DNA from 4 places in the Streptomyces sp. NPDC107581 genome. Region 4 is predicted to be linked to each of the others. Evidence: riboswitches for the same ligand, from Rfam matches in the RefSeq annotation. Region 4 holds a riboswitch; each other region holds the start of a gene.

Region 1 (7,022 bases), on a different contig from region 4:
TGCCTCGGCGGTGGCAGTAAATCGAGGGTGTACGGCAGTCCTGCCACTCCCGGTCAGGAGCGTCCGGCGCGACAGTGGTGACATGAACGGAAACCAGATCGAAGGCCTGATCGGAATGCTCGCCACGCTCGGAATCCTGGTCCTCCTGGTCCTCCCGTCCGTGCTCGGGATCGTGCGCGACAGGCGCATCGACCGGCAGCTGAGGGAGGCCCAGGAGAACCGCGGAGCCGACCAGCGGGAGAAGGAGACTCAGAAGTCCTCGTCCAGGTCCACGGTGCCCTCCACCGCGACCTGGTACGCCGACGGGCGGCGCTCGAAGAAGTTCGTCAGCTCCTGAACACCCTGGAGCTCCATGAAGGAGAAGGGGTTCTCCGAGCCGTACACCGGGGCGAAGCCGAGGCGCGTCAGGCGCTGGTCGGCGACGCACTCCAGGTACTGCCGCATCGACTCGGTGTTCATGCCCGGCAGGCCGTCACCGCACAGGTCGCGCGCGAACTGCAGCTCGGCCTCGACGGCCTCCGCGAGCATGTCGGTGACCTGCTGCTGCAGCTCGTCGTCGAAGAGGTCCGGCTCCTCCTTGCGGACGGTGTCGACCACGTCGAAGGCGAAGGACATGTGCATCGTCTCGTCGCGGAACACCCAGTTGGTGCCGGTCGCGAGACCGTGCAGCAGGCCCCGGCTGCGGAACCAGTAGACGTACGCGAAGGCGCCGTAGAAGAACAGGCCCTCGATGCACGCGGCGAAGCAGATGAGGTTGAGCAGGAAGCGCCGGCGGTCCGCCTTGGACTCCAGGCGGTCCAGCTTCTCGACCTCGTTGATCCACTTGAAGCAGAACCCGGCCTTCTCGCGGATGGAGGGGATGTTCTCCACCGCGTCGAAGGCGGCCGCCCGGTCGTCCGGGTCGGGCAGGTAGGTGTCCAGCAGCGTCAGATAGAACTGGACGTGGACGGCCTCCTCGAAGAGCTGACGGCTCAGGTACAGCCGCGCCTCGGGGGAGTTGATGTGCTTGTACAGCGTCAGCACCAGGTTGTTCGCGACGATCGAGTCGCCCGTCGCGAAGAAGGCCACCAGGCGGCCGATCAGGTGCTGCTCCTCCGGAGACAGCTTCGCGAGGTCGGCCACGTCCGAGTGGAGGTCGACCTCCTCCACGGTCCAGGTGTTCTTGATGGCGTCCCGGTAGCGCTCGTAGAAGTCGGGGTAGCGCATCGGACGGAGCGTCAGCTCGAAGCCGGGGTCGAGCAGGTTGGTGTTACGAGTCATTTCTGTCGGCGCGGAGCGCCGTCCTCCAGGGGTGACGGTCGGGGGGCGGGCGGGAATTACTGGCAGGCCTCGCAGGACTCGGGGTTCTCCAGGGAGCAGGCGACGGCGTCGGGGTCGGCCGCCTGCTGGACGGGGATGGTCGCCTGGGCCTGTGCGGCGCGGGCGATCCGGGTCGCGGGGCGCGAGCGCAGGTAGTACGTCGTCTTCAGGCCCGACTTCCAGGCGTACGCGTACATCGAGGAGAGCTTGCCGATGGTCGGCGTCTCCAGGAACAGGTTCAGGGACTGCGACTGGTCCAGGAACGGCGTACGGGCCGCGGCCATGTCGATCAGGCCGCGCTGCGGGATCTCCCACGCCGTGCGGTACAGCGCCCGCACATCGGCCGGGATCCACACGAAGTCCTGCACGGAGCCGTTGGACTCGCGCAGCGCCTCACGGGTCCGCGCGTCCCAGACGCCCAGCTCCTTCAGGTCCTGCACCAGGTACGAGTTGACCTGCAGGAACTCACCGGACAGGGTCTCGCGCTTGAACAGATTGGAGACCTGCGGCTCGATGCACTCGTACACGCCCGCGATGGAGGCGATGGTCGCGGTCGGGGCGATCGCGAGGAGCAGCGAGTTGCGCATGCCGACCGAGGCGATCCGCTCGCGCAGGGCCGCCCAGCGCTCGGGCCAGTTCAGCTCGGCGTCGTAGTGGTCGGGGTGCAGCACACCCTGCGCCGTACGGGTCTTCTCCCAGGCGGGCAGCGGGCCGTTGCGCTCGGCGAGGTCGGCGGAGGCCTCGTACGCGGCGAGCATGATGCGCTCGGCGATCCGCGTGGACAGGGCCTTGGCCTCGGGGGAGTCGAAGGGCAGGCGCAGCTTGAAGAAGACGTCCTGCAGCCCCATCGCGCCCAGGCCCACCGGACGCCACCTGGCGTTGGAGCGGCCCGCCTGCTCGGTCGGGTAGAAGTTGATGTCGACCACGCGGTCCAGGAAGGTGACGGCCGTGCGGACCGTCTCGTCCAGGCGCTTCCAGTCGATGTCCCCGTCGCCCACGAAGGCGCCGAGGTTGACCGAGCCCAGGTTGCAGACCGCCGTCTCCCCGTCGTCCGTGACCTCCAGGATCTCCGTGCAGAGGTTGGAGGAGTGGACGACATGGCCCGCGGTCGCCGTCTGGTTGGCGGTCCGGTTGGCGGCGTCCTTGAAGGTCATCCAGCCGTTGCCGGTCTGCGCGAGGGTACGCATCATGCGGCCGTACAGATCGCGGGCCGGGATCGTCTTCTTCGCGAGCCCCGCGGCCTCCGCCCTGCGGTAGGCGGCGTCGAACTCCGCGCCCCACAGGTCGACCAGCTCCGGCACGTCGGCCGGGGAGAACAGCGACCACTGCGCGTCGGCGTTGACCCGGCGCATGAACTCGTCCGGGATCCAGTGCGCGAGGTTCAGGTTGTGCGTACGGCGGGCGTCCTCACCGGTGTTGTCCCGCAGCTCCAGGAACTCCTCGATGTCGGAGTGCCAGGTCTCCAGGTACACGGCCGCGGCACCCTTGCGCCGGCCGCCCTGGTTCACCGCGGCCACCGAGGCGTCCAGGGTCTTCAGGAACGGGACGATGCCGTTGGAGTGCCCGTTGGTGCCGCGGATCAGCGAACCGCGGCTGCGGATGCGGGAGTACGACAGACCGATGCCGCCGGCGTGCTTCGAGAGGCGGGCGACCTGGTGGTAGCGGTCGTAGATGGAGTCCAGCTCGTCCAGCGGGGAGTCCAGCAGATAGCAGGACGACATCTGCGGGTGGCGCGTGCCGGAGTTGAAGAGCGTGGGGGAGGAGGGCAGGTAGTCGAGTCGGCTCATGAGCCCGTAGAGCGCGGCGACCTCGTCCACGGCGTGGCTGCTGTCGTCCTCGGCGAGGCCCGCGGCGACGCGCAGCATGAAGTGCTGGGGCGTCTCGATCACCTGGCGGGTGATCGGGTGGCGCAGCAGATAGCGGCTGTGCAGGGTGCGCAGGCCGAAGTAGCCGAAGCGGTCGTCGGCGGTCCGGTCGATCAGGGAGTCCAGCCGGGCGGCGTGCAGCCGGACGAACTCCGCGGTCCGGTCGGCGACGAGACCCTCGCGGTGGCCCACGGTCACGGACTCGGTGAAGGACGTCACACCCTGCGAGGCGGCCTCCGCGCGGATGGAGAGGGTCAGCAGCCGGGCGGCCAGCCGGGAGTAGGCGGGGTCCTCGGAGATGAGGCCGGCGGCCGCCTCCGTGGCCAGCTCGCGCAACTCCGCCTCGTCGGCCCGGGCGGACCGGCCGCGCAGCGCGGCCGCGGCGACCCGGCCGGGGTCGGCGTCGGGGAGGTCGGCGGTCAGCTCGGTCAGGGTCCGCAGCAGTGCGGTACCGGGACCGTCGGTCTCCACCGCTTCGGTCGCCTGGATGACTGAAGCCGGGTCGGCTGGCGCGATGGTCACGTGGGGCTCTCCCTCGCTCGGCACGGGGCCTTGCGGAGGGCAGGGGGCAGCACGAGCGCGCACGGCGTCGCGTCCACCCGCCCACTCCACGAGGCCCGGACGTCTCAAGGCACCCGGACCGGACGGTCGGGCGCGCGCTGTCGGCAGGTCCTCGGACTGACACAGGCGTGCGGATGCACGCAAGTACACCGTTGCGGGACAGTTCCGGATTCGCACCGGATTCCCCTGCGACGACAGCGAGGATGAGCATACATCTAGTGCCGGGCTGTCACGTCACCCCCAGATGTTGTGTCGCCGTGGCTTCAGAGGGTCAACTCGCAGATGAGGAGAGTGATGTCGTCCAGGTGGGGCGCGGTTCCGGTCCCGTGCGGGTGTGCGAACGCGGGCACGGAACAGCGGGCCGCCGTGATGGTGGGCTCTCGGCGGCCCGCTGCAGGTTGTTCCGTGGCCGTCCGCGTCGGCGTGCGGCGCCCCCGCACGCCGACGCGGCCCCGCGCCCCCGGGTGCTTCAGTGGGCGCTTCCTGCGGTCGCGGGCGGAAGCTCGGCCCGGACCCCCGGCTCGCCCGCGTCGGCCGTGTAGTCCTCCGGGCGGGTCTGGTCGAGGCCCTCGGGGGCCTTCACGGCCTTCAGGACGACGGTCAGGACCACGGTGACCACCACGTTCATCACGAACGCGGTCAGGCCGATGTAGCCGATCTCACCGATGCCCGGGATGTCCTTGGCGCTGCCGCCGAAGTGCTTCTGGGTCGGGGAGGCGACCCCGTAGGCGGCGACCGTGCCGTACACCATGCCGACCGCCCAGCCGGCCAGCAGCGCCCAGCGGTGGAACCAGCGGGTGAACAGGCCGCCGACCAGCGCCGGGAAGGTCTGCAGGATCCAGATGCCGCCCAGCAGCTGGAAGTTGATGGCGACCGTTTTGTCCATGGTCAGGACGAAGACCAGCGCGCCGACCTTCACCAGCAGCGACACGAACTTGGAGACCTGGGCCTCCTGCTTCGGCGTGGCGTCCGGCTTGATGAAGTCCTTGTAGATGTTGCGGGTGAAGAGGTTCGCCGCCGCGATGGACATGATGGCCGCGGGCACGAGGGCGCCGATACCGATCGCCGCGAAGGCCACGCCCGCGAACCAGTCCGGGAACATGTCCTCGAACAGCTGTGGGATCGCCAGCTGCCCGTTGGTGACCTTCACCCCGGCCGCGATCGCCATGAACCCGAGGAGGGCCAGCAGGCCCAGCATCAGCGAGTACAGCGGCAGGATCGTGGTGTTGCGCCGGATCACCTCACGGCTCCTGGACGACAGCGTCGCGGTGATCGAGTGCGGGTACATGAACAGGGCGAGCGCCGAGCCGAGCGCCAGCGTGGCGTACGTCCACTGGCCCGCCTCCGGCGGGGCGAGCGCGCCGCGTGGCTTGCCCGTGGCCGGGTTGACCTGGCTGAAGGCGTGGCCGGCCTTGGCGAAGATGTCGTCGAACCCGCCGAGCTTCATCGGGATGTAGATGATCGCCACCGCGATCACGATGTAGATCAGCGCGTCCTTGACGAACGCGATCAGCGCGGGGGCACGCAGGCCCGAGGAGTAGGTGTAGGCCGCCAGCACGCCGAAGGCGATGAGCAGCGGCAGGTCCTTCACGAACCAGTTGGTGTTCTCCCCGCCGCCCACGCCCATCACGTCCAGCACCGCCTGGATGCCGACGAGCTGGAGCGCGATGTACGGCATCGTCGCGAGGATGCCGGTCAGCGCCACGGCCAGCGACAGGCCCTTGGAGCCGAACCGGCCGCGCACGAAGTCGGAGGTCGTCACATAGCCGTGCTTGTGGGACACCGACCACAGGCGCGGCAGGAACGTGAAGATCAGCGGGTAGACCAGGATCGTGTACGGCACCGCGAAGAAGCCGGCCGCGCCCGCCGAGTAGATCGCCGCCGGCACGGCGACGAAGGTGTACGCCGTGTACAGGTCGCCGCCGAGCAGGAACCAGGTGATCCAGGTGCCGAACGATCGTCCGCCCAGGCCCCACTCGTCCAGGGAGTGCTCGTTGTCGGCCCTGCGCCAGCGGGCGGCCAGGAAGCCCATGACCGTGACGGCCAGGAAGAAGAAGATGAAGACGCCGAGCGCGACGCCGTTGACGCCGGTCTTCACTTCGCCGCACCCCCGTTCGCGCCCTCGCGGGAGCGCTGGTCACGCCGCCACAGCTGGTAGGCCACCACCGTGAGCACGGTGGAGAGCGGCACCCACAGCATCTGGTACCAGTAGAAGAACGGGATGCCTATGAAGGCCGGGTCCGTCTTGGCGTACGAGCCGACCCACAGCATCGCCACGAAGGGTGCGACGAGACACAGGCCGATGATCACGCGAACCGGTGTCACGACCGGTGGTCTCACTTCAGGCGTTTCGGACATCCCACGGCTCCGTCCCCTCGCTGATCACCTGTGTAATGCGCAGGCAATCTAGGTGACGGTGTCGCGGCAGCGGAAGACCTCGTCCGTATACCGGTATGTCGATTTGGGGGTCGAGATGTGAAGACCTCGGGTCCCTCTAGTCCTGCGGGCGCTTGAGCCGTGCCACGAACTTGTAGCGGTCGCCCCGGTAGACGGACCGGACCCACTCCACCGGCTTGCCCTCGTGGTCCAGGGAGTGGCGGGAGAGCATCAGCATCGGCAGGCCCACGTCGGTGCCGAGCAGGCCCGCCTCGCGCGGGGTGGCCAGCGAGGTCTCGATGGTCTCCTCCGCCTCGGCGAGATGGACGTCGTAGACCTCGGCGAGGGCGGTGTAGAGGGAGGTGTACTTCACCAGCGAGCGCCGCAGGGCCGGGAAGCGCTTGGCCGACAGATGGGTGGTCTCGATCGCCATCGGCTCGCCGTTGGCCATGCGCAGCCGCTCGATGCGCAGCACGCGCCCGCCGGCCGTTATGTCGAGCAGCTCGGCGAGCCGGTCGTCCGCGGTGATGTAGCCGACGTCCAGCAGCTGGGAGGTGGGCTCCAGGCCCTGGGCCCGCATGTCCTCCGTGTAGGAGGTGAGCTGCAGCGCCTGGGACACCTTCGGCTTGGCGACGAAGGTGCCCTTGCCCTGGATGCGCTCCAGCCGGCCCTCGACGACGAGCTCCTGCAGGGCCTGGCGGACGGTGGTCCGGGAGGTGTCGAACTCGGCCGCCAGCGTGCGCTCGGGCGGGACCGGCGTGCCCGGCGCCTGCGTCTCCGTCATGTCGAGCAGGTGCTTCTTCAAGCGGTAGTACTTGGGCACACGCGCGGTACGGACCGTCGTCCCGGCCTCGTTCTCCGCACTGCCGACGTCGGTGCTCATGCTCTGCCTTCCCGGCTCCTGATGCCGAAAGCGACCGA
Region 2 (7,022 bases), on a different contig from region 4:
TCGCCGACCACCGTGGCCCGAGCGCACTGGTCACTCCCGTTCTGCTCCTGACCGCCGCCGCCGTCGCCGGCGCGCTGACCGCGTGGGCCGCCACCGTACTGCTGGCGCGGGTCGTCCTGACGGTGACGGGCCGGCTGCGCGAGGACGCCGTCGTCTCGGCGCTGGCCCTGCCCGTGGACGTCGTCGAGGCGGGCGGCACCGGCGACCTGGTCGCCCGGCTCTCCGGCGACACCGAACGCGTCTCGAACGCAGCCACCGGCGCACTGGGGGACTTCGCCGGGGCGGCGCTCACCATCCTCGCCGCACTTGTCGGACTGGCCGCGCTCGACTGGCGGTTCGCCGTCGCCGGACTCCTCGCGGTGCCCCTCCAGGCGCACACCCTGCGCTGGTACCTGCGCACCTCCCGGCCTCTCTACGCGGCCGGCCGGACCGCGGAGGGACGCCGCACCTCGGCACTGCTCGGCGCCTTCACCGCGCTGCCCACCCTGCGCGCCCTGCGCCTGGGCCCGGGCCGGCACGCCGGTGTGGAGGCGGCCTCGACGGAGGCGATGTCGTACGAGTTCCGGGCGACCCGGGCGGCGACCCGCTTCTACGGCCGGCTCAACATCGCCGAGTTCACCGGCCTGAGCGCGATCCTCCTCGTGGCCTGGGCCCTGGTCCGCACCGGACGCGCCGACGTCGGCGCCGCGACCACGGCGGCGCTGTTCTTCGCCGGGCTGTTCGATCCAGTGAACACACTGCTCGGCACCTTCGACAGCGTGCAGCAGGCGACCGCCGCGCTTGCCCGGATCGTCGGGGTCACCCTGACCGTACCGGCACCCGACCGGCACTCCGGGCCCACTCCTCGCCGGTCGGGGGAGGGGATCGCCGTGCGTGACGTCCGCCATCGGTACGGCGAGGGCCCCGACGTACTGCACGGCATCGACCTCGACATCCGCCCCGGGCAGCGCCTGGCCGTCGTCGGCGCGAGCGGATCGGGCAAGTCCACCCTGGCGACGCTGATCGCCGGGATGCGCCCGCCGTACGCGGGCAGCGTCACGCTCGACGGCGTCCCCACCGGCGACCTCGCCCGCCCCGCGGCGCACGGCGAGCGGAGGATCGTACTGGTCACGCAGGAGCACCACATCTTCCCCGGCACGGTGGCCGACAATCTCCGCCTGGCGTGCCGGGAGGCGTCGGAGCAGGAGATCGGGGCCGCGCTCGCCGTCGTCGGCGCCGCGGACTGGACCGCGGCGCTGCCGGACGGCGTCGACACCGTAGTCGGCCGGGGTGGCGCCCGGCTGTCCGCCCGCCAGGTGCAGCAACTCGCCCTCGCCCGTGTCCTGCTGCTCGACCCCGAGGTGCTCGTGCTGGACGAGGCGACGGCCGAGGCCGGCAGTGACACGGCCCAGTCCCTCGACCGGGCGGCCCTGGCGGTGTCCGAGGGCCGCACCGTGGTCGTGGTGGCGCACCGGCTCTCGCAGGCGGCAACGGCCGATGTCGTGGTGGTGATGGACAACGGCCGGCTGGTCGAACGGGGGCGGCCCGACGAACTCCGGTCGGCGGGTGGCACCTACGCTCGGCTGTGGGCGTCCTGGACGTACGGGCGGCAATGACCCCCGCACCCGGGACGTGCCGTGCGGGGTCGCGGATACGGCACGTCCTGGCGAGACGACGGCGGCACCGACGACCCTCCGGCAGGCCGTCCCACGCGTCCGGCTCGGGGCGCCGGTGCGTTTCGCGGCGCCCCGGTGAGCCTTCGACACCGGCGCCCAGCGCGTGCGGCCTGATTGCACCACTGGATTTACTAGGACGTCCAACTATATAGTCGAGGGGTAGGCCCGCGGTGCAGGGAAGCCGGTGTGATTCCGGCACGGTCCCGCCACTGTGACCGGGGAGTACGCCGTCGAGCAGGACGCCACTGACGAGCTGGATGTCGGGAAGGCGGACGGCGCGCGCTGATCCGGGAGTCAGGATACCGGCCGTGGGATGTTCCGTGTTTTCCACGAGGATGGAGCTGACACGCATGGCACCGGTGCGCATCCACGATCCCGGCGGACTCCGCCGTAGGCGTCACGCAGGTCGCATTCCCGTCGTCACCGCCTGACGGTTCGCACGCCATACGCGTTCTCGCGCCGCTTCCACACGTCCGTGTACGCCACCGCGTCCACGCGTGCCGGTCCGGCGCGCCATCCCGGATCACCCTCACCTGACGAGAGCAGGCCCCATGATCCGTCCGAACGATCCCACCGACGTGCGTGAGCTGACCCACTTCATCGGTGGCAAGCACACCCCGGGAACGTCGGGGTCCTACGGCGAGGTGTACGACCCCAACACCGGTGAGGTGCAGGCCCATGTGCCCCTCGCGAACCGGGCCGAGACCGAGGCGGCGATCGCCGTCGCCGCCGAGGCACAGCGCGAGTGGGGAGCCTGGAACCCGCAGCGCCGGGCCCGGGTCCTCCTGCGTTTCCTCCAACTCGTCGAGAACGAGAAGGACGCGCTCGCCCGACTGCTCTCCGCCGAGCACGGCAAGACCATCGCCGACGCGCACGGGGACCTTCAGCGCGGCCTGGAGGTCGTGGAGTTCGCCGCCGGTATCCCGCACCTCCTCAAGGGCGAGTTCACCGACAACGCCGGCACCGGCATCGACGTCCACTCCCTGCGCGCGCCCCTCGGTGTGGTCGCCGGCATCACGCCCTTCAACTTCCCCGCGATGATCCCCCTGTGGAAGGCGGCCCCCGCACTGGCCTGCGGCAACGCCTTCATCCTCAAACCCTCCGAGCGCGACCCGTCCGTACCGCTGCGACTCGCGGAACTCTTCCTGGAGGCCGGTCTTCCGCCCGGGGTCCTCAACGTCGTCAACGGCGCGGGAGAAGCGGCCGAGACCCTTCTCGAAGACCCTCGCGTGGCCGCCCTCGGCTTCGTGGGCTCCACGCCGGTCGCCGCGCACGTCTATGCCACCGCCGCCGCCCACGGCAAGCGCGCACAGTGCTTCGGCGGCGCCAAGAACCACATGATCGTGATGCCCGACGCCGACCTCGACCAGGCGGTGGACGCGCTGATCGGCGCCGGATACGGCTCGGCGGGCGAGCGCTGCATGGCGATCTCGGTCGCTGTCCCGGTCGGCGAGGACACCGCCGACGCACTGGTCGCCCGGCTCAAGGAGCGCATCGCCACCCTGCGCATCGGCCGCAGCGACGACCCCGAGACGGACTTCGGCCCGCTGGTCGGCCCGGACGCCGTGGATCGCGTCCGCTCGTATGTCGACCTCGGCGTCGAGGAGGGAGCGGAACTGGTCGTGGACGGACGTGACTTCGTCCTGCCCGGGCACGAGAACGGCTTCTTCGCCGGCGCCTCCCTCTTCGACCGGGTCACCCCCGCCATGCGCATCTACCAGGAGGAGATCTTCGGCCCGGTCCTGAGTGTCGTGCGCGCGGCCGACTACGAAGAGGCCCTGCGTCTGCCCAGCGAGCACACCTACGGCAACGGAGTCGCCATCTTCACCCGGGACGGCGACACCGCCCGGGACTTCACCCGGCGGGTGAACACCGGCATGGTCGGCGTCAACGTGCCCATCCCGGTGCCCGTCGCCTACCACACCTTCGGTGGCTGGAAGCGCTCCGGCTTCGGCGACCTGAACCAGCACGGCCCGGACGCGATCCGCTTCTACACCCGCACCAAGACCGTCACCTCCCGCTGGCCGGCCGGTCTGCGCGAGGGCGCGAGCTTCACGATCCCCACGATGGGCTGAGTGCCGTATGACCACCACCCTGCTCACCGAGGACCAGCAGGCCCTCGTGGAGACCACCCTCGACTTCGCCCAGGACCATCTCGCACCCCACGCCCTGGACTGGGACCGGGACAAGCACTTCCCCGTCGACGTGCTGCGCAAGGCGGCCGGGCTGGGCCTCGGCGGCGTCTACGTCCGGGAGGAGGCCGGCGGCTCCGGCCTCAGCCGGGCCGACGGCGTCCTCGTTTTCGAGACGCTGGCCTCCGGCTGCCCGTCCATCGCCGGCTACCTCTCCATCCACAACATGGTCGCCTGGATGATCGACCGCTACGGCGACGACGCCCAGCGCGAGCGCTGGCTGCCCCGCCTGTGCGCCATGGAGGACCTCGCCAGCTACTGCCTGACCGAGCCGGGTGCCGGCTCGGACGCGGCGGCCCTCACCACCCGGGCCGTCCGCGACGGCGACCACTGGGTCCTGACCGGCGTCAAGCAGTTCATCTCCGGCGCGGGCGCCTCCCAGCTGTATGTGGTGATGGCCCGCACCGGCGGCAGCGGCGCCGACGGCGTCTCCGCCTTCATCGTCGGCAAGGACGACCCCGGTGTCACCTTCGGGCCGAACGAGCGCAAGATGGGCTGGAACGCCCAGCCCACCCGACAGGTCGTCCTGGACGGCGTACGCCTGCCGGCCGACCGGCTCCTCGGCCAGGAGGGTGACGGCTTCCGCATCGCGATGAACGGCCTGAACGGTGGCCGCCTGGGCATCGCCGCCTGCTCCCTGGGCGGCGCCCGCAGCGCCCTGGACCGCAGCGTCGCCCACCTCGCCGACCGGGAGGCGTTCGGCCAACGCCTGCTCGACGCCCAGGCCCTGCGCTTCCGCCTCGCGGACATGGCCACCGAGCTGGCCGCCGCCCGTGCCCTGGTGCAGCAGGCCGCCCAGGCCCTCGACCGGGGCGATCTGCAGGCACCGTATCTGTGCGCGATGGCGAAGCGGTTCGCCACCGACACCGGATACTCCGTGGCCGACCGCGCGCTCCAACTGCACGGCGGCTACGGATACCTCAGCGAGTACGGCATCGAGAAGATCGTCCGTGACCTGCGGGTCCACCAGATCCTGGAAGGAACCAACGAGATCATGCGCGTCATCGTGGCCCGCGGCCTGACGGAGGCGTTCGGATGAGTGACAGTGAAGACGCCGTCCTGCTCCGTACGGCAGGCCGGGCCGCATGTATCACGCTCAACCGGCCCAGGGCCCTCAACGCACTCAACCACGACATGGTGCGCCGGATCGACGAGGCTCTGACCGCCTGGGAGCACGACCCGGCCGTGGAGACCGTGGTCGTCACCGGGGCGGGCGAGCGCGGGTTGTGCGCGGGCGGCGACATCCGGAGCATTCACGACGACGCCCGGGACGGCGACGGCGCCGCCTCGGCCGCGTTCTGGCGCGACGAGTACCGCCTCAACGCCCGCATCGCCCGCTACCCCAAGCCCTACGTCGCCGTCATGGACGGCATCGTCATGGGCGGCGGTGTCGGCATCTCCGCACACGGCAGCGTCCGGATCGTCACCGAACGCTCGCGGATCGCCATGCCCGAGACCGGCATCGGCTTCGTCCCCGACGTCGGCGGTACCTACCTGCTGGCTCTCGCTCCGGGCGAACTGGGCACCCATCTCGCGCTGACGGGCGCGCAGATCGGCGCGGGCGATGCCCTGCTGTGCGGCCTCGCCGACCACTACCTGCCCTCCGACGCCCTCGGCGCCTTCGTCGACGACCTGGCCGAGCTGCCCGTACGAGAGGCGCTCGCCCGTCACGTACAGCCGCCGCAGCAGGGTGAGCTGGCGGCCCGGCGGGAGTGGATCGACGCCTGCTACGCCGCCCCGACGGTCGAGGACATCCTGAACCGGCTGCTCGACCAAGGCGATCCCGCCGCCAAGGAGGCGGCGCAGATCCTGCTCACCAAGTCACCGACGGCTCTGAAGGTGACTCTGGCCGCCCTGCTCCGTGCTCGGCACCTCGGCCCCATCGAGCGGGTCCTCGACCAGGAGTACCGCGTCTCCTGCGCGACCCTGCGCACGCACGACCTGGTGGAGGGCATCCGCGCCCAGGTCATCGACAAGGACCGCACCCCGCACTGGTCGCCGGCCACCCTTGTCGAGGTGACCGACACCGACGTCGAACGCTTCTTCACCCCCCTCGGCGAGCACGAGCTCGGACTCGCCGGTACCGACACCCCGGAGGTGGCCTGGTGAGCCGAACCGTCGCGTTCATCGGACTCGGGCACATGGGCGCGCCCATGGCCGCCAACCTGGTCAAAGCGGGCCACCGCGTGCGTGGACACGACCTGGTGTCCGACGCTGTGGACGGTGCTGCGCAAGCGGGCGTCGAGCCCGCCGGAACCGCGGCCGAGGCGGTGACGGACGCCGAGGTGGTCATCACCATGCTCCCTGCCGGCCGTCACGTCCTCGACCTCTACGACACCGTCCTCTCCGCGGCCCGGCCCGGCACCCTGTTCGTCGACTGCTCCACCATCGACGTCGCCGACGCCCGCGCCGCGCACGAACGCGCGGTCGACGCAGGGATGCAGGCTCTGGACGCACCGGTCTCCGGGGGAGTGGTGGGAGCCGAAGCGGCCACGCTCACCTTCATGGCCGGCGGGGGCGAGAGCGAATTCGGTGAGGCGCGTCCCCTGCTGGAGGCGATGGGCAAGAAGGCCGTCCACTGCGGCGGCCCGGGCGCCGGGCAGGCCGCGAAGATCTGCAACAACATGATCCTCGGCATCTCCATGATCGCCGTCAGCGAGGCGTTCGTCCTCGGCGAGAGCCTCGGCCTGTCCCACCAGGCCCTGTACGACGTGGCCGCCACGGCGTCCGGGCAGTGCTGGGCCCTCAGCGTCAACTGCCCGGTCCCCGGGCCCGTGCCGAGCAGTCCGGCCAACCGGGACTACCGTCCGGGATTCGCGGCCGCCCTCATGGCCAAGGACCTGGGGCTCGCGGCCAACGCGGTCCGAGCGGGCGGAGTGCACGCGGAACTCGGCTTGCGCGCTTCCGAGTTGTACGCCGCGTATGCCGAGCGAGTCGGTGCCACGGAGGACTTCTCCGGCATCGTCCGCACCATCAGGGATCAGAGCGGAGAACAGGGATGACCACCAAGGAGCGGGACGCCGAGTACGAGACGATCCTCGTCGAGCGCAAGGGCCGCACCGCGCTGCTCACGCTCAACCGTCCCCAGGCCCTCAATGCGTTGAACCTTCAGGTCATGAACGAAGTCGTCGCGGCGACCGAGGACGTCGACCGCGACTCGGACTGCGGCTGCATC
Region 3 (7,022 bases), on a different contig from region 4:
CAGGTCGAGCCGCCGATTCCGCGCATCGCGACGCGCAGGTTGTCGTGGAGCCGCTCGGTGAACCGGTGGCGGTTGCGGCCCTTGAGGAAGATCTCGCCGTGTTTGAGCAGTACGCAGGTGCTGTACGCGGCGGACGTATCACCGGATGAGGCCCGGGAAGCGGGCACGCGGGGTTCGATGGACATGTGTCGCCCTCTCAGAAGTTCCAGTCGTCGTCGGCGGTGTCCTCCGCCTTGCCCATGACGTAGGAGGATCCGGAGCCGGAGAAGAAGTCGTGGTTCTCGTCCGCGCCCGGTGACAGCGCCGCCAGGATCTCCGGGTTGACCTCGGTCTCGTCCGCGCCGAAGCGGGCCGGGTAACCCAGGTTCATCAGCGCCTTGTTGGCGTTGTACCGGACGAAGACGGCCACGTCGTCCATCAGCCCGAGCGGCTCGTACAACTCGCCCGAGTACTGCAGCTCCAGCTGGTAGAGCTCCTCCAACAGCTCGTGGGTGAAGACGCGCATCTCCTCCTGCTCGGCCGGTGTCCGCTTCTCCAGGCCGCGCTGGTACTTGTAGCCGGAGTAGTAGCCGTGCACCGCCTTGTCGCGCAGGATCAGGCGGATCATGTCGGCGGTGTTGGTGAGCAGCGCGTGCGTGGAGAAGTGCAGCGGCAGGTAGAAGCCCGCGTACAGCAGCAGGGAGGACAGCAGTGTCGAGGCGACCTTCCGCTTCAGCGGGTCGTCGCCGTAGTAGTGCTGCAGTACTGTCTTGCAGCGCTGCTGGAGGACGTCGTTGGCGACCGCCCACTGGTAGGCGTCGTCGATCTCCGGGGTGTTGGAGAGGGTGGAGAACACCGAGGAGTAGCTGCGGGCATGGACGGCCTGCATGAAGGCGATGTTCGTGTACACCGCCTCCTCGTGTTCGGTGCGGGCGTCCTGGATCTGCACGATCTCGCCGACGGTGGCCTGCACGGTGTCCAGCATGGTCAGGCCGGTGAACACCCGCATGGTGAGGGTGCGTTCCCCGGCGGTGAGCCGCTGCTGCCACGCGCCCACGTCGTTGGACAGCGGCACCTTCTCAGGCAGCCAGAAGTTGGCGGTGAGGCGGTTCCAGACCTCCAGGTCCTTCTCGTCGGTGACCCGGTTCCAGTTGACCGGGCGCAGCCGGGCGGCCGGATCGTGCCGGTAGGACGGAGGAGTGACCGAGACATCGGCCGACGGTACGGGGGTGGTGGTCATCGAGGTGCTTTCGGATGGTGGGCGGGGGCGGTCACAGGGCGCAGGACAGGCAGTTCTCGATCTCGGTGCCCTCCAGGGCCTCCTGGCGCAGCCGGATGTAGTAGAGCGTCTTGATGCCCTTGCGCCAGGCGTGGATCTGCGCCTTGTTCAGATCGCGGGTGGTCGCCGTGTCACGGAAGAAGAGGGTGCAGCTCAGGCCCTGGTCGACGTGCTGGGTGGCTGCCGCGTAGGTGTCGATGATCTTCTCGTGGCCGATCTCGTACGCGTCCTGGAAGTACTCCAGGTTGTCGTTGTCCATGTGCGGCGCCGGGTAGTAGACGCGGCCGAGCTTGCCCTCCTTGCGGATCTCCACCTTGGAGGCGATCGGGTGGATGGAGGCGGTGGAGTCGTTGATGTAGCTGATGGACCCGGTGGGCGGCACGGCCTGGAGGTACTGGTTGTAGATGCCGTGCTCGCGGACGGATTCCTTCAGCTCCTGCCAGTCCTCCCGCGTGGGCAGCCGCACGCCGGCCTCGGCGAACAGGGCCCGCACCCGCTCGGTGGCCGGCTCCCACAGCCGCTCGGTGTACTTGTCGAAGTACGAGCCGTCGGCGTACGCGGTGGCTGCAAAGCCGTCGAACGCCGTGCCGCGTTCGACGGCGATACGGTTCGAGGCGCGCAGGGCGTGGTAGGCGACGGCGTAGAAGTACATGTTCGTGAAGTCGACGCCCTCCTCGCTGCCGTAGTGGATGCGCTGCGAGGCGAGGTAGCCGTGCAGGTTCATCTGGCCGAGACCGATGGAGTGCGACAGGTCGTTGCCGTGGGCGACGGACGGCACCGCGTCGATGTGCGACTGGTCGGAGACGGACGTCAGGCCGCGGACCGCGGTCTCCACCGTCGGGCCGAGGCCGGGGGAGGCCATCGCGGCGGCGATGTTCAGCGATCCCAGGTTGCAGGAGATGTCCCGGCCGACCGTCTGGTACCCGAGCGAGGCGTCGTAGGTGCTCGGGGTGTTCACCTGGAGGATTTCCGAGCACAGGTTGGACATGTTGATCCAGCCCGGGATCGGGTTGGCCCGGTTCACCGTGTCCTCGAACAGCAGATACGGATAGCCGGACTCGAACTGCAGCTCCGCGATCGTCTTGAAGAACTCGCGGGCGCTGAGCGTGGTCCTGCGGATGCGCGGGTTGGCGACCAGGTCGTCGTAGTGCTCGCTGACGGACAGGTCGGACAGCGGCCTTCCGTACTCGCGCTCGACGTCGTACGGCGAGAACAGGTGCATGTCCTCGTTGCGCTTGGCCAGTTCGAAGGTGATGTCGGGGACGACGACGCCCAGGGAGAGCGTCTTGATGCGGATCTTCTCGTCCGCGTTCTCCCGCTTGGTGTCCAGGAACCGCATGATGTCCGGGTGGTGCGCGTGCAGGTACACGGCTCCCGCGCCCTGCCGTGCGCCGAGCTGGTTGGCGTAGGAGAAGGAGTCCTCCAGCAGCTTCATCACCGGCACGACGCCGGAGGCCTGGTTCTCGATCTTCTTGATCGGGGCGCCCTGCTCGCGCAGGTTCGTCAGCAGCAGCGCCACGCCCCCGCCGCGCTTGGACAGCTGGAGCGCGGAGTTGATGCCACGGCCGATGGACTCCAGGTTGTCCTCGACACGGAGCAGGAAGCAGGAGACCAGCTCACCGCGCTGCGCCTTGCCCGCGTTGAGGAAGGTCGGGGTCGCCGGCTGGAAGCGCCCGGTCATCATCTCGTCGACCAGCCGCGAGGCCAGCGCCTCGTCCCCGGCACCGAGGAAGAGGGCGGTGGCCACGACCCGGTCCTCGTACCGCTCCAGATAGCGGGAGCCGTCGAAGGTCTTCAGGGTGTACGACGTGTAGTACTTGAACGCACCGAGGAAGGTGCGGAAGCGGTGCTCGTGTGCGTACGCCTGCCGGTACAGACCCTCGACGAACTCCCAGTCGTAGCGCCGGATCGGCGCCTCCTCGTAGTAGTCGTTCTCGATCAGGTAGGAGATCTTCTCCCTCAGCGTCGGGAAGACCACCGTGTTCGGATTGACGTGCTGGACGAAGTACTGCCGGACCGCCTCGCGGTCCTTGTCGAACTGGATGCGGCCGTCGCAGTCGTACATGTTCAGCATGGCGTTCAGCGCGTGGTAGTCCTTGCGCGTGCCGACCGACTCGCGCTGGGCCGCGGGGGCCGTGACCGCTGTGGTGAGGGTGTTCATGCCGCCGGCCGTCCCGCCGTCGACGAGTGTCGTGTCCAAAACGTGTGCAGTCCTTCCCTCACGGCGCGGACGTCGCGGTCCGTGCCCAGCAGTTCGAACCGGTACAGCTCCGGAACCCGGCACTTGGCCGAGACGACCCGTCCGGCCAGGCAGTAGTCGGCACCGAAGTTGGTGTTGCCGGACGCGATGACCCCGCGCAGCAGTGCGCGGTTGGCCTCGATGTTCAGAAAGCGGATCACCTGTTTGGGGACCGCGCCCGCGCGCTCACCGCCGCCGTAGGTCGGCACGATCAGCACGTACGGCTCGGTGACCCGGGGCATGCCCTCGCGGTGCGGGTGCAGGGGGATCCGTGTGGCGGGCAGGCCCAGCTTCTCCACGAAGCGTTTGGTGTTCTCCGAGACGCTGGAGAAATACACGAGACCGCTCAACGGTCGCCGCCTCCTCTCGCTCGTTCCCGTAGCGGTTTTCGAGGACCGGAAGGGGAGGAGCGTTGCGGCGCGTACGGCGGAGCGTGGGGTGGCGGCACAAGCGGGCACACCAGACCCTGGGTCCGTGCGGCAGCCACGCGGCCCTCCCTCGGGGCCTCGGAGCGCGTGCACCGCTCTTCGGTGCACGCACCGGTGGCAGGTCTTCGGACTCGCGGACGCGTTCATGCCTGTGACAGGCGAGGACACCTACTGGCCGTCGCTTCCCGGGCCCTGTTCGTCGGACCCAGTGCTTGTGACGGCGGTCGTTTCCGCTCACCGCTGCGGGGCAGCCCCGGATTCCCACCGGGTTCCCTCTTGCCTCGCCAGGCACAGCAGTGCTTGGCGAACCACCAGCACGACCAACACTACATCTAGAACGTCGGCCACGTGCACAACCCAGATGTTGTGTCGGCGAAGAAAGTTAGGTATACCTAAGTTCTGCCTGGGGGTGCTGGGACGGCGGGTGCTCGCCGCGCGTCCCGCGCCGGCGATGACGCGTACGCGGCCGGCCCGCTCGCGTATGCCGGCGGCGCGTTCGGCGCGTTCGGCGCGGCCGGGCGGTGCCGGAGCGTTCGGCGATTCCGCGCCGTTGTCCCCGCCGAGTGCCTCGGCGAGGGTGTCCGGGAACTGGGTCATGTCGACGAGCGCGTCACGCAGCGCGCATTCCGGCGGCGGCTGCCCAGCTGCCGGCGCAGGGCTTGCAGGCTTTCGAAGCCCTTGATGGATGACACGACCATGGGCCTGCCGTCGACCACGACCCGCCGCGGTTCGTGTTGCACCGACGTGCCCCCTCGTGGTTCCGCCCCGGAGGTCGCGCAAGGGCCGGGGCGCTTGTGGCGCCCCGGCCCGGAGCGATACCGGCGTCGGGTCAGGAGGCGGGCAGCTCGCCGCGGACCGTACGAGCGGCGGCCACCAGGTTCTCCAGGGAGGCCCGGGTCTCGGGCCAGCCACGGGTCTTCAGGCCGCAGTCCGGGTTGACCCACAGCCGCTCGGCGGGGATGGCCTTCAGGCCGGTGCGCAGCAGTTCTGCGGCCTCCTCGGCGCTCGGGACGCGGGGGGAGTGGATGTCGTAGACGCCGGGTCCCGCCTCACGGGGATAACCGTGATCGGCGAGTTCGCGGGCGACCTGCATGTGGGAGCGGGCCGCCTCCAGGCTGATGACATCGGCATCGAGGTCGTCGATCGCCTGGACGATGTCACCGAACTCGGCGTAGCACATGTGCGTGTGGATCTGAGTGTCCGGACGCACCCCGCTGGTGGTGAGGCGGAAGGCTTCCGTGGCCCAGTCCAGGTACGCGGGCCGGTCGGCGGCGCGCAGGGGGAGCGTCTCGCGCAGCGCGGGCTCGTCCACCTGGATCACCGAGGTGCCGGCCGCCTCCAGACCGGTCACCTCGTCGCGCAGGGCGAGGGCGACTTGCCGGGCGGTGTCGCCGAGGGGCTGGTCGTCCCGGACGAAGGACCAGGCGAGCATGGTGACCGGCCCGGTCAGCATGCCCTTGACCGGGCGGCCGGTGAGGGACTGCGCGTAGGCCGTCCAGCGCACCGTCATGGGCTCCGGACGCGAGATGTCACCGGCCAGGATCGGCGGCCGGACGTACCGCGTGCCGTAGGACTGCACCCAGCCGTGCTGGGTGGCGAGGTAGCCGGTGAGCTGCTCCGCGAAGTACTGGACCATGTCGTTGCGCTCGGGCTCGCCGTGCACCAGGACGTCCAGACCCGCCTTCTCCTGGAAGGCGATCACCTCCTGGATCTCCGCCTTGATGCGCTCCTCGTACTCAGCCGTGTCGATCCGGCCCGAACGCAGCTCGGCGCGGGCGGTACGCAGCTCGCTGGTCTGCGGGAAGGAGCCGATGGTGGTGGTGGGCAGCAGGGGCAGACCGAGGTGGGCCCGCTGAGCGGCGGCGCGCTCGGAGTACGGCTGGGCACGGCGCGCGTCGGTCTCGGTGACGGCGGCGGTGCGGGCGCGGACAGCAGGGTCGTGGGTGATGGGAGAGTTCTCACGGGACGCGAGGTCGGCTCGGTTCGCCGAGAGTTCCGCGGCGATCGTGTCGGTGCCCTGGGCGAGGCCCTTGGCGAGCGTGACGATCTCACGCGTCTTCTGCTTCGCGAAGGCCAGCCAGCGCAGGATCTGCGGCTCGATGTCCCGCTCGGCCGCGGCGTCCAGCGGCACATGGAGGAGGGAGCAGGAGGCGGACACGTCGACCCGGTCCGCCAGACCCAGCAGCGTACCGAGCGTGGCCAGGGACTTGCCGAGGTCGTTGACCCAGATGTTGCGGCCGTTGACGACACCGGCCACCAGGCGCTTGCCGGGCAGGCCGCCCGCCGCGGCGAGGTCGTCGAGGTTGGCGGCGGCGGCCTCGGTGAAGTCCAGCGCGAGGCCGTCGACCGGGGCCTTGGCGAGCACCGGCAGGGCGTCCCCGAGACGGTCGAAGTACGAAGCCACCAGCAGCTTCGGACGGTCGGTCAGGGCGCCGAGGTCACGGTAGGCGCGGGCGGCGGCGTTCAGCTCGGCCGGGGTGCGGTCCTGCACGAGAGCGGGCTCGTCGAGCTGGACCCACTCGGCGCCTGCGGCCCGCAGGTCGGCGAGGACCTCGGCGTACACCGGCAGCAGCCGGTCCAGCAGGGTGAGGGGATCGAAGTCCGCGGCCACCCCGGGGGCCGGCTTGGCGAGCAGCAGGTAGGTGACGGGGCCCACGAGCACGGGCCGGGCGGTGAGGCCGAGCGCAAGAGCCTCCCGCAGCTCACCGACCTGCTTCGTGGAGTCGGCACGGAAGACGGTGTCCGGTCCCAGTTCGGGGACGAGGTAGTGGTAGTTGGTGTCGAACCACTTGGTCATCTCCAGCGGCGCCACGTCCTGGGTGCCGCGGGCCATGGCGAAATACCCGTCCAGCGCGTCCCCGGCGACAGCGTCCCGGTGACGAGCGGGAATGGCGCCGACCATCACGGTCGTGTCCAGGACATGGTCGTAGTACGAGAAGTCGCCGGTCGGCACCTCTTCGATGCCGGCCGCGGCCAGCTGCTGCCAGTTCGTTCGGCGCAGGTCGCCGGCGGTGGCGCGGAGGGCGTCGGCGCTGACGCGGCCCTTCCAGTAGCCCTCGATCGCCTTCTTCAGTTCCCGGTTCTGTCCCTGGCGGGG
Region 4 (7,022 bases):
CCCGTTGTCCGCACGCCGGCGACGACCCCGCCGGGTACTGGCTGCGCCTCCCGCCCCCGGCCCGTTGTCCGCACGCCGGCGACGACCCCGCCGGGTACCTGGCCTGGGCCAGGGAGGCCTTCCGGCTGACCACCAGCGGCGTACGGCCGGACACCTGGCGGGAACCGTCCGCCCGGACGGAGCCGCGGCGGGCTTGGGGGTGAACTGCCGCTCGGCCAACTCCCCGAAGAGCAGCCCGGATCCGCCCCACAGGACGGCCTGGATGGCGAGGGCCGGCAGACGGAACCGCCACAGCACGGCAGTCGGAACCGCCACAGCACGGCGGCCGGGCCCGTTCAGCCGGCCGCCTCCGGGGCGGAGCCGGGCCCGGCGAGCCCCAGCTCGCGGTCGCCGAGGGGGGCGAAGAAGCGCTCCACGTCGGCTTCGGTGACCTCGGCGAGGGTCGCCGGCGACCAGCGCGGGGTGCGGTCCTTGTCGATGATCTGGGCGCGGACGCCCTCCACCAGGTCGGGCATGCCCAGGGCCGCGCAGGAGACGCGGTACTCCTGGTCGAGCACGCGCTCCAGCGAGCCGAGCCGCCGGGCCCGGCGCAGCGCGGCCAGGGTGACCTTCAGGGCGGTCGGGGACCTGGTGAGCAGGGTCTCCGCCGTCTCCTTCGCGGCCGGGTCGCCGTGGGCGAACAGCCGCCGCACGATCTCCTCCACCGTGCCGGCGGCGTAGCAGGCGTCGGTCCACTCGCGCCGGGCGGCCGGCTCTCCCGGGGGCGCCGGCCGCGCATGCCGGGCGAGCACCTGCCGTACGGGCAGGTCGGCGAGGCCGGCGACCAGTTGCGGGAGCGCGGCGGACGGCACGTAGTGGTCGGCGAGCCCGCACAGCAGCGCGTCGGCGGCGCCGATCTGCGCGCCGGTCAGCGCGAGGTGGGTGCCCAGTTCGCCCGGGGCGAGGCCGAGCAGATAGGTGCCGCCCACGTCCGGTACGAAGCCGATGCCGGTCTCGGGCATGGCGATCCGCGAGCGTTCGGTGACGATCCGGACGCTGCCGTGTGCGGAGATGCCGACGCCGCCGCCCATGACGATGCCGTCCATGACGGCGACGTAGGGCTTGGGGTAGCGGGCGATGCGGGCGTTGAGGTGGTACTCGTCGCGCCAGAAGGCGGCGGAGGCGGTGCCGTCGCCGTCCCGGGCGTCGTCGTGGACGGCACGGATGTCGCCGCCCGCGCACAGGCCGCGCTCGCCCGCCCCGGTGATGACGACGGTCTCCACGGCCGGGTCGTGCTCCCAGGCGGTCAGGGCCTCGTCGATGCGGCGCACCATCGCGTGGGACAGCGCGTTGAGGGCCTCGGGCCGGTTGAGAGTGATGTGGGCGGCCCGCCCCGCGGTGTGCAGGAGGACGGGCTCTTCGGTACCGGTCATCTGTGTGCCTCCGTCAGGCTGCGGGCCACGATGCCACGCATGATCTCGTCGGTCCCTTCCAGGATCCGGTGGCCTGCGCCGCGCCCCGTGTTCCGTGCTGCCGCCCGCGCGCCCTGCCGAGGTCGCAGGTCACGGACGGTCTTCTCGGTTCCGTACACGCGAGGCGGACGTGGCCGCCGTGCCCCTGGAGCATACGGACCACCACCGAGTACCCGTGCGCGCCGGCGAACCTCTTCACCGGCGCGCACGGGTACGGGGCTCAGCGGGGGCCGGACCCGCCGCGGTCCCGGGAAGCCCGGACGAGCCGCGGCGGTGTGAAGGCGTAGAGGCCGAGGATCTCCGGCAGGGGGGCGACACCGGGGCCGCCCGCGCGCACCCAGTGCGTGATGTCCCCGGTCGCGTCGGGGTCGTTGACCAGCCCCAGCCAGACCGGCCGTCCCCCCGCGGCCCGGCCGGCGGCGGAGGGCTGCACGACGATGACGTTGGCCTGCTCGCACACGTCGAGGCAGGCGGAGATGCGCACGGGCACCTCCGCACGCAGCCGTGCGGTCTGCTCCGCGTGATCGACTCCGGTCACCTTGGGAGTGCCGCAGCAGCAGTCGCGGCACACGACGACGCGGCACGGCGCCGGGCCGGCCCCCCGCGGGCTCCCCTCGTCACCGCACGTCTCCACGGCCGGCCTCTCGGGCATGCCGCACCACCCCTCCTCCGGGGAGATCCGCCCCGGTGTCCGTCGAGGTGGCGACCGCGTGAGTCTCCTGGCTCTCGGGTCGTCGCTCGTCCCGGCCTTCCCGCCCTTCGCGGACAGTGGCCCGTCGGAACTCGCTCACCGATCACAGTGGCGGGACCGCGCCGGATTCACACCGGCTTCCTCGGACCGCCGTCGCCTTGTCACCGGCCATCATCCCATCGCCGGGAGGTGCCGCACCCGCCGAGGCGGAACGGGCCGCTCCGCCGAACGGATCGAGCGAGTGGGACCGGCTCCCCTCAGGGTTCTCCGAGGGCGTGCGGCTGCCGCTCACCTATGTCACGCGCGGCAGCAGCTACGTGCTGACCGTGCAGGACCCCGACACCGGTCTCACCCGGCACTTCGAACCCGCCGCCTCGGCGGACGAGGTGTGGCGGCTGGTCTGCGTCGAGGACCAGCAGAACTCTGACGCCCTGTGGGCCAACGACCCCACCGAGGTCTCACCGGGCCGCGGCCGCCTCACCATCGCTGTGTGCCCGCGCGACCCGCACCATCCGCTGGACCTCGTCAGCCAGTGACGCACCCGGGGTGCGGCCCGGCCGGGTCGCCCGGCGGGTCACCGGGGCGTACGCCGCCGGCGGCGATGTCACCGGCCCGGCGGTGCAGGCCCACCACGCTCACCGGTGCCCTCGGGGAGTGAGGGCCGGCGGGGCGTGGCCGAGGGCGAACGGCGGGAGGGGATCCCCCGTGCGGACGCCCGTCGCTGGTTTGACCGCCGGTCCGGCCAGGAACCCATGGCGCATGATTCGGACTCTGGTCGACGAGACCCTGCCGGAGCTGGCACCGTTCCTCCACGCGGTGCAGGCACGGCGGCCCGACGACGGCACATGGTGCGAGGCGTGGACGGTGCGGGACATCCTGGCCCACCAGACGGGCAATGCCGAGGAACTGGCCCGGGTGCTCCGGGCGTTCCACGCGGGAACGCCCGTGGAGACCAGGGGCTTCGGGCGTGAGGAGCCCTACCGCCGGATGTCCGACTCCGAGCTGTGGGCGGCGTTCATGGGCCGCTGTGAGCGGCTCGCCGAGGTCGCCGCGGCCGCCGCGCGGGACCTGTCCCCGGACACCGAGGTGACGTGGACCGGCCGGACCGTGAAGGTCCCCTTCTTCGCGGAGCACATGCGTGAGGAGCTGATCCTGCACCGCTGGGACCTGACCGGCGACGACCGCACGGCGGTGCGGGCGCTCAGCGAACCGTGGATGACGGAGCACAGCGTGGTGTCGGTCGGCCGGCCGCTGCTGGCCCGCGGCCGGGCCGGCCTGGATCTGGGCCCCGGCGAACGGGTCGAGGGCCGCCTGCGTACGCCGGGTGCGGACGACATCGTGGTGAGCGCCGACGGCGGGGGCGGCAGCATCCGGCTGGCCGCCCCCGAGGGCCCCGCCACGATCGAGAGCGACGCGGCCGTACGCGTCCTGCTGCTGTGGGGACGCCGCCCCGCCGACCCGTCCCGCTGGCACAGCTCCGCCGGCCCGGAGGCCCTGCGCAGGGTACGGGCCCTCCTGGGCGGCTACTGAGGGCCGGTGCGTCCGCTCAGCACGCCCGGATCGGTCCGGCAGGCGCCGGGGGCCGGTACGGGCTGCGGGACGGCAGCCTTGCGGGCATGCAGCACGCTGCCGTCCAGGGGCAGCGGCGAGCGGCCCACGAGCGCGAGCCCCGCGTCGTCGAGCAGGTGCGCGTAGTGGTCGGCGCGTCGTTCCCGCCCGCCGACGTTGCACATCATGTGGAGGTTCCACGCGGTGGCCAGTGAGGCCGAGCCGTCGGCGGGCAGTACCCGCTCGACGATGAGCAGATCGGCGTGGGCGGGCATCGCCCGGGAGCAGTGCCGCAGGATCTCGCGGCAACGCTCGTCGTCCCAGTCGTGCAGGACGCGGGAGAGGATGTAGACGTCCGCGCCGGGCGGTACGTCGGAGAAGTCGCCCGTCCGGTAGGTGCACCGCTCGCCGCAGCCGGCAGCGTCGAGAGCGCGGCGGGCGGCCTCGATGACGTGCGGGCGTTCGAGCAGGATGCCGTGCAGGCGCGGGTGCGCGGCGAGGACGCGGCCGAGCAGTTCCCCGGTTCCGCCCGCGACGTCGACGACGGTCCTGGGGGCGGGTGCCCCGCCTGCGGCCGTGAACGCCGGGTGTGCGGGGATCGGTTCGAACATGCGTGTGCTGGCGGCCATGGACTGGTCGAACATTTCGGCGAGTTCGGGGTCGCGGGCGAAGTAGTCGAAGTGGTTCTCGCCGAAGAGGTGCTCGAAGGCGACCTCCCCGGTGCGCACCGTGTGCCCGAGGCCGGCGAAGGACTGGTAGAACGGACCGCCGTACATCAGCGCCAGGGGCCGCATCGAGCCCGGCACGTCCGCGCGCAGCAGCGCGCCGAGTTCGGTGAGCCGGAAGCCGTCCCGGTCCTCTGCCACCACGTCCAGCATCGCGAGGTGGCGCAGGAGCGTCGTCAGGTTCTCCGGTCCGGCGTCCACCGCCCGCGCCAGGGACCCGGCACCGGTCCCGGTGTCCGTGTCCATGACGTCGGGCACCCGCAGCTGTGCGAACGCCGCCAGGGCCTGGGTCGTCCACGCCCCGGTCAGCAGGCGCAGCAGCACCTCGGCGGGCTGCCGTGCGCGGTGCTCGTCCAGGTGCACGGCGAGCACGTCGCGGTGATCGCCGTGGACGTACAGCTCCACGCGCCGGTACCCGGCCTTCGACGCGGCGGGCGCGGTGAAGTAGAACACCGTTCCGTCCTCGTGCGGGTTGTAGCCCCCGCCGTCGGGGAGCGCGCCGTGTCGCGCGAAGACCGCACACAGACCGCGCAGAACCAGCGGATCGGGGTGTTCGACGTCGAAGGCGAGGTGTGCCTCGTGCTGCCGGGCGCGCTCCTGCTCGGCGATCGGGGCCAGGTCCGAGCCCTGCGGCACGGTCAGCGCGAACACCTCGACCGTGCGGTGCGCCCCGTCCAGACCCGCCACCGCAGGGCGCAGAATCCTTACCTCCAGTTCCGTCGCGGCGCGCCGGTGCCGCAGGGCCAGCCGCTCCCGGACGACGACGCTCGGCTGTGACGGCACGTCCGGGTCCAGCCCGCATGCGGCCAGTGCGGCGTGCAGCGCCTGCGCGTCGGGCGGGAAGACGAGCAGCGCGGCATGTGCGAAGCGGCAGTGGTCCACCACCGTTCGCAGCTCCGGGCCGTCCAGACCGGGCAGCAGGAGGGAGAGCAGCGTGGCGGTGTCCTGCTCCCTGACGAAGTCGGCCGTGGCGCGCAGACGGGCCGCGTCGCCCGGCATCGTCGTCATCATGGCGAAGGGATCCTCATTTCGGTGCTCGGGTGAAGCGGTTCTCATACACCGACGTAGTTCTCGGCGAACCAGTCCTGCCGGCTGCGCGAGGTGCGCAGGGACTCCATGCGCGAACGCCGCAGGGAGTTGTGGAACAGCGACTCGCCGTCCGAACCGGACGGGCCGTGCAGCAGCCGGATCATCCACTGCGAGAAGTCCTGCGCGCGCCAGATGTGTGCCAGGCACCGTGCCGAGTAGCGGTCGAGCCCCTCGGGGTCGCCGTGCGCCAGGTCGTCGGCGAGGGCACGGGCGAGGATCTCCGCCTCCAGCACCGCGAGATTCGCGCCCTTGGCGGCGGACGGGCTGATCAGACTCGCGGCGTCACCCGCGAGGAAGAGCGATCCGTGGCGCAGTGGTTCGAGCACGTCGGACTCCAGGCCGACGACGCTGCGCTGGACGATCCGGCCGCGGCGCAGCGCGCCGTAGTCCGCGGCGCGCATCCGCAGCTCCAGTTCGTCCCAGATCCGGTCCTCGGGCCAGACGCCGGCCCCGCTGTCGCGCTCGCACTGCAGGTAGTAGCGGGTGACCTCGCTGGTGCGCGCCATGTGCCCGGCGAAGCCCCGGCTGTGCACCGCGTACCCCACGGCGTCGAGACTCGGCGGCGCCTGCACGAGCAGGCCGAGCCAGGAGACTCCGTGGTCGCGGTGGTGGCGGCGGACCGCGCCGGGCGGGAGCGAGCGCCGGGCCGCGCCGTGCCGGCCGTCGCAGCCGGCGACGTATCTGGCCCGCCACCTGCCGGGGCGTCCGTCCGCCTCGCGCACGGTGACCGAAGGCTGAGCGCTGTGCGCCCCGAGCACGGCCACCGCCTCGGTCTCGAACCGGATGCGTCCGCCGGCCTCCAGGAACCGCGTCAGCAGATCGGTGACCAGCTCCTGCTGCGGGTAGACGGTGTGCTGCTCGCCTCGGCCGAGGCCGCTGTAGTCCAGGCAGAACCGGCCGTCCTCGGTGCGGAACTCGCAGGTGCCGTGCGTCCGGCCGCGCCGGTGCAGGCCCTCGGCGAGGCCGTGCCGGTCCAGGATCCGTACGGTGTTCGCGGCGAGGAAACCGGCCCGTGCCCGCGTCTGGACGTGCGCACGGCCGGCACGTTCCAGAATGACGCAGTCGATCCCGCTCCGGTGGAGGAGGTTGCCGAGCACCAGCCCGGCCGGCCCGGCGCCGAGGATCACCACGTCAGCCGCGTCCTCGGCTGCTCGAAAACTCTGACCTACCGTCACAGAAGCGGATCTTAATCACAGAAAAATGACGGGATAGTTGGAGATCACTCGAATGAGCGCGATATAGGCAAATTCACTGATCGAACACAGGAAGCCACCCCAAGTCCCTTGACCTGCGGCCGGGTTCGGCCACACGGGTCCGCCGGACGTCTCGGCGCCGATGTGCGCGACGGAGGAACCATGTGCGTCGCGGCAAGTGTCGCGGCGGACCGCCCGTCCTGTGGTCCGGTATCGGATGCGGGATGCGGTCGCCGCAGGCCGTGCGATCGCACGAGGGGTTCGCATCCCGGAGGCCGGGGCAGGAGGGGCCCTGACCCCGTTCTTCCGGGGAACGGTCGCCGAG

The links. Region 4 has a riboswitch for cobalamin ahead of ACZ7P3_RS40505 ((2Fe-2S) ferredoxin domain-containing protein). Riboswitches for the same ligand answer to the same signal wherever they lie in the genome.
Region 1: another riboswitch for cobalamin. It lies ahead of ACZ7P3_RS22860 (ribonucleoside-diphosphate reductase subunit alpha); the one in region 4 lies ahead of ACZ7P3_RS40505 ((2Fe-2S) ferredoxin domain-containing protein).
Region 2: another riboswitch for cobalamin. It lies ahead of ACZ7P3_RS36945 (CoA-acylating methylmalonate-semialdehyde dehydrogenase); the one in region 4 lies ahead of ACZ7P3_RS40505 ((2Fe-2S) ferredoxin domain-containing protein).
Region 3: another riboswitch for cobalamin. It lies ahead of nrdI (class Ib ribonucleoside-diphosphate reductase assembly flavoprotein NrdI); the one in region 4 lies ahead of ACZ7P3_RS40505 ((2Fe-2S) ferredoxin domain-containing protein).

The regions. Positions count from the first base shown of each region.
Region 1 is NZ_JBVKBH010000008.1:330,669-337,690, forward strand. Features, by position in the region: gene ACZ7P3_RS22850 (hypothetical protein) at 83-337, shown strand; gene ACZ7P3_RS22855 (ribonucleotide-diphosphate reductase subunit beta) at 250-1,260, opposite strand; gene ACZ7P3_RS22860 (ribonucleoside-diphosphate reductase subunit alpha) at 1,317-3,686, opposite strand; cobalamin riboswitch at 3,812-3,936, opposite strand; gene mctP (monocarboxylate uptake permease MctP) at 4,195-5,823, opposite strand; gene ACZ7P3_RS22870 (DUF3311 domain-containing protein) at 5,820-6,083, opposite strand; gene ACZ7P3_RS22875 (GntR family transcriptional regulator) at 6,220-6,984, opposite strand.
Region 2 is NZ_JBVKBH010000020.1:18,286-25,307, reverse strand. Features, by position in the region: gene ACZ7P3_RS36950 (ABC transporter ATP-binding protein) at 1-1,595, shown strand, start outside; cobalamin riboswitch at 1,807-1,980, shown strand; gene ACZ7P3_RS36945 (CoA-acylating methylmalonate-semialdehyde dehydrogenase) at 2,207-3,730, shown strand; gene ACZ7P3_RS36940 (acyl-CoA dehydrogenase family protein) at 3,738-4,886, shown strand; gene ACZ7P3_RS36935 (enoyl-CoA hydratase/isomerase family protein) at 4,883-5,956, shown strand; gene mmsB (3-hydroxyisobutyrate dehydrogenase) at 5,953-6,849, shown strand; gene ACZ7P3_RS36925 (enoyl-CoA hydratase) at 6,846-7,022, shown strand, end outside.
Region 3 is NZ_JBVKBH010000020.1:1,375-8,396, reverse strand. Features, by position in the region: gene thiI (tRNA uracil 4-sulfurtransferase ThiI) at 1-185, opposite strand, end outside; gene nrdF (class 1b ribonucleoside-diphosphate reductase subunit beta) at 197-1,219, opposite strand; gene nrdE (class 1b ribonucleoside-diphosphate reductase subunit alpha) at 1,251-3,458, opposite strand; gene nrdI (class Ib ribonucleoside-diphosphate reductase assembly flavoprotein NrdI) at 3,416-3,847, opposite strand; cobalamin riboswitch at 4,025-4,253, opposite strand; gene metE (5-methyltetrahydropteroyltriglutamate--homocysteine S-methyltransferase) at 4,755-7,022, opposite strand, start outside.
Region 4 is NZ_JBVKBH010000027.1:49,159-56,180, reverse strand. Features, by position in the region: gene ACZ7P3_RS40515 (enoyl-CoA hydratase/isomerase family protein) at 336-1,412, opposite strand; partial or broken gene ACZ7P3_RS40510 (hypothetical protein) at 1,409-1,671, opposite strand; gene ACZ7P3_RS40505 ((2Fe-2S) ferredoxin domain-containing protein) at 1,672-2,103, opposite strand; cobalamin riboswitch at 2,164-2,286, opposite strand; gene ACZ7P3_RS40500 (hypothetical protein) at 2,418-2,678, shown strand; gene ACZ7P3_RS40495 (maleylpyruvate isomerase N-terminal domain-containing protein) at 2,902-3,672, shown strand; gene ACZ7P3_RS40490 (methyltransferase) at 3,666-5,426, opposite strand; gene ACZ7P3_RS40485 (4-hydroxybenzoate 3-monooxygenase) at 5,468-6,634, opposite strand.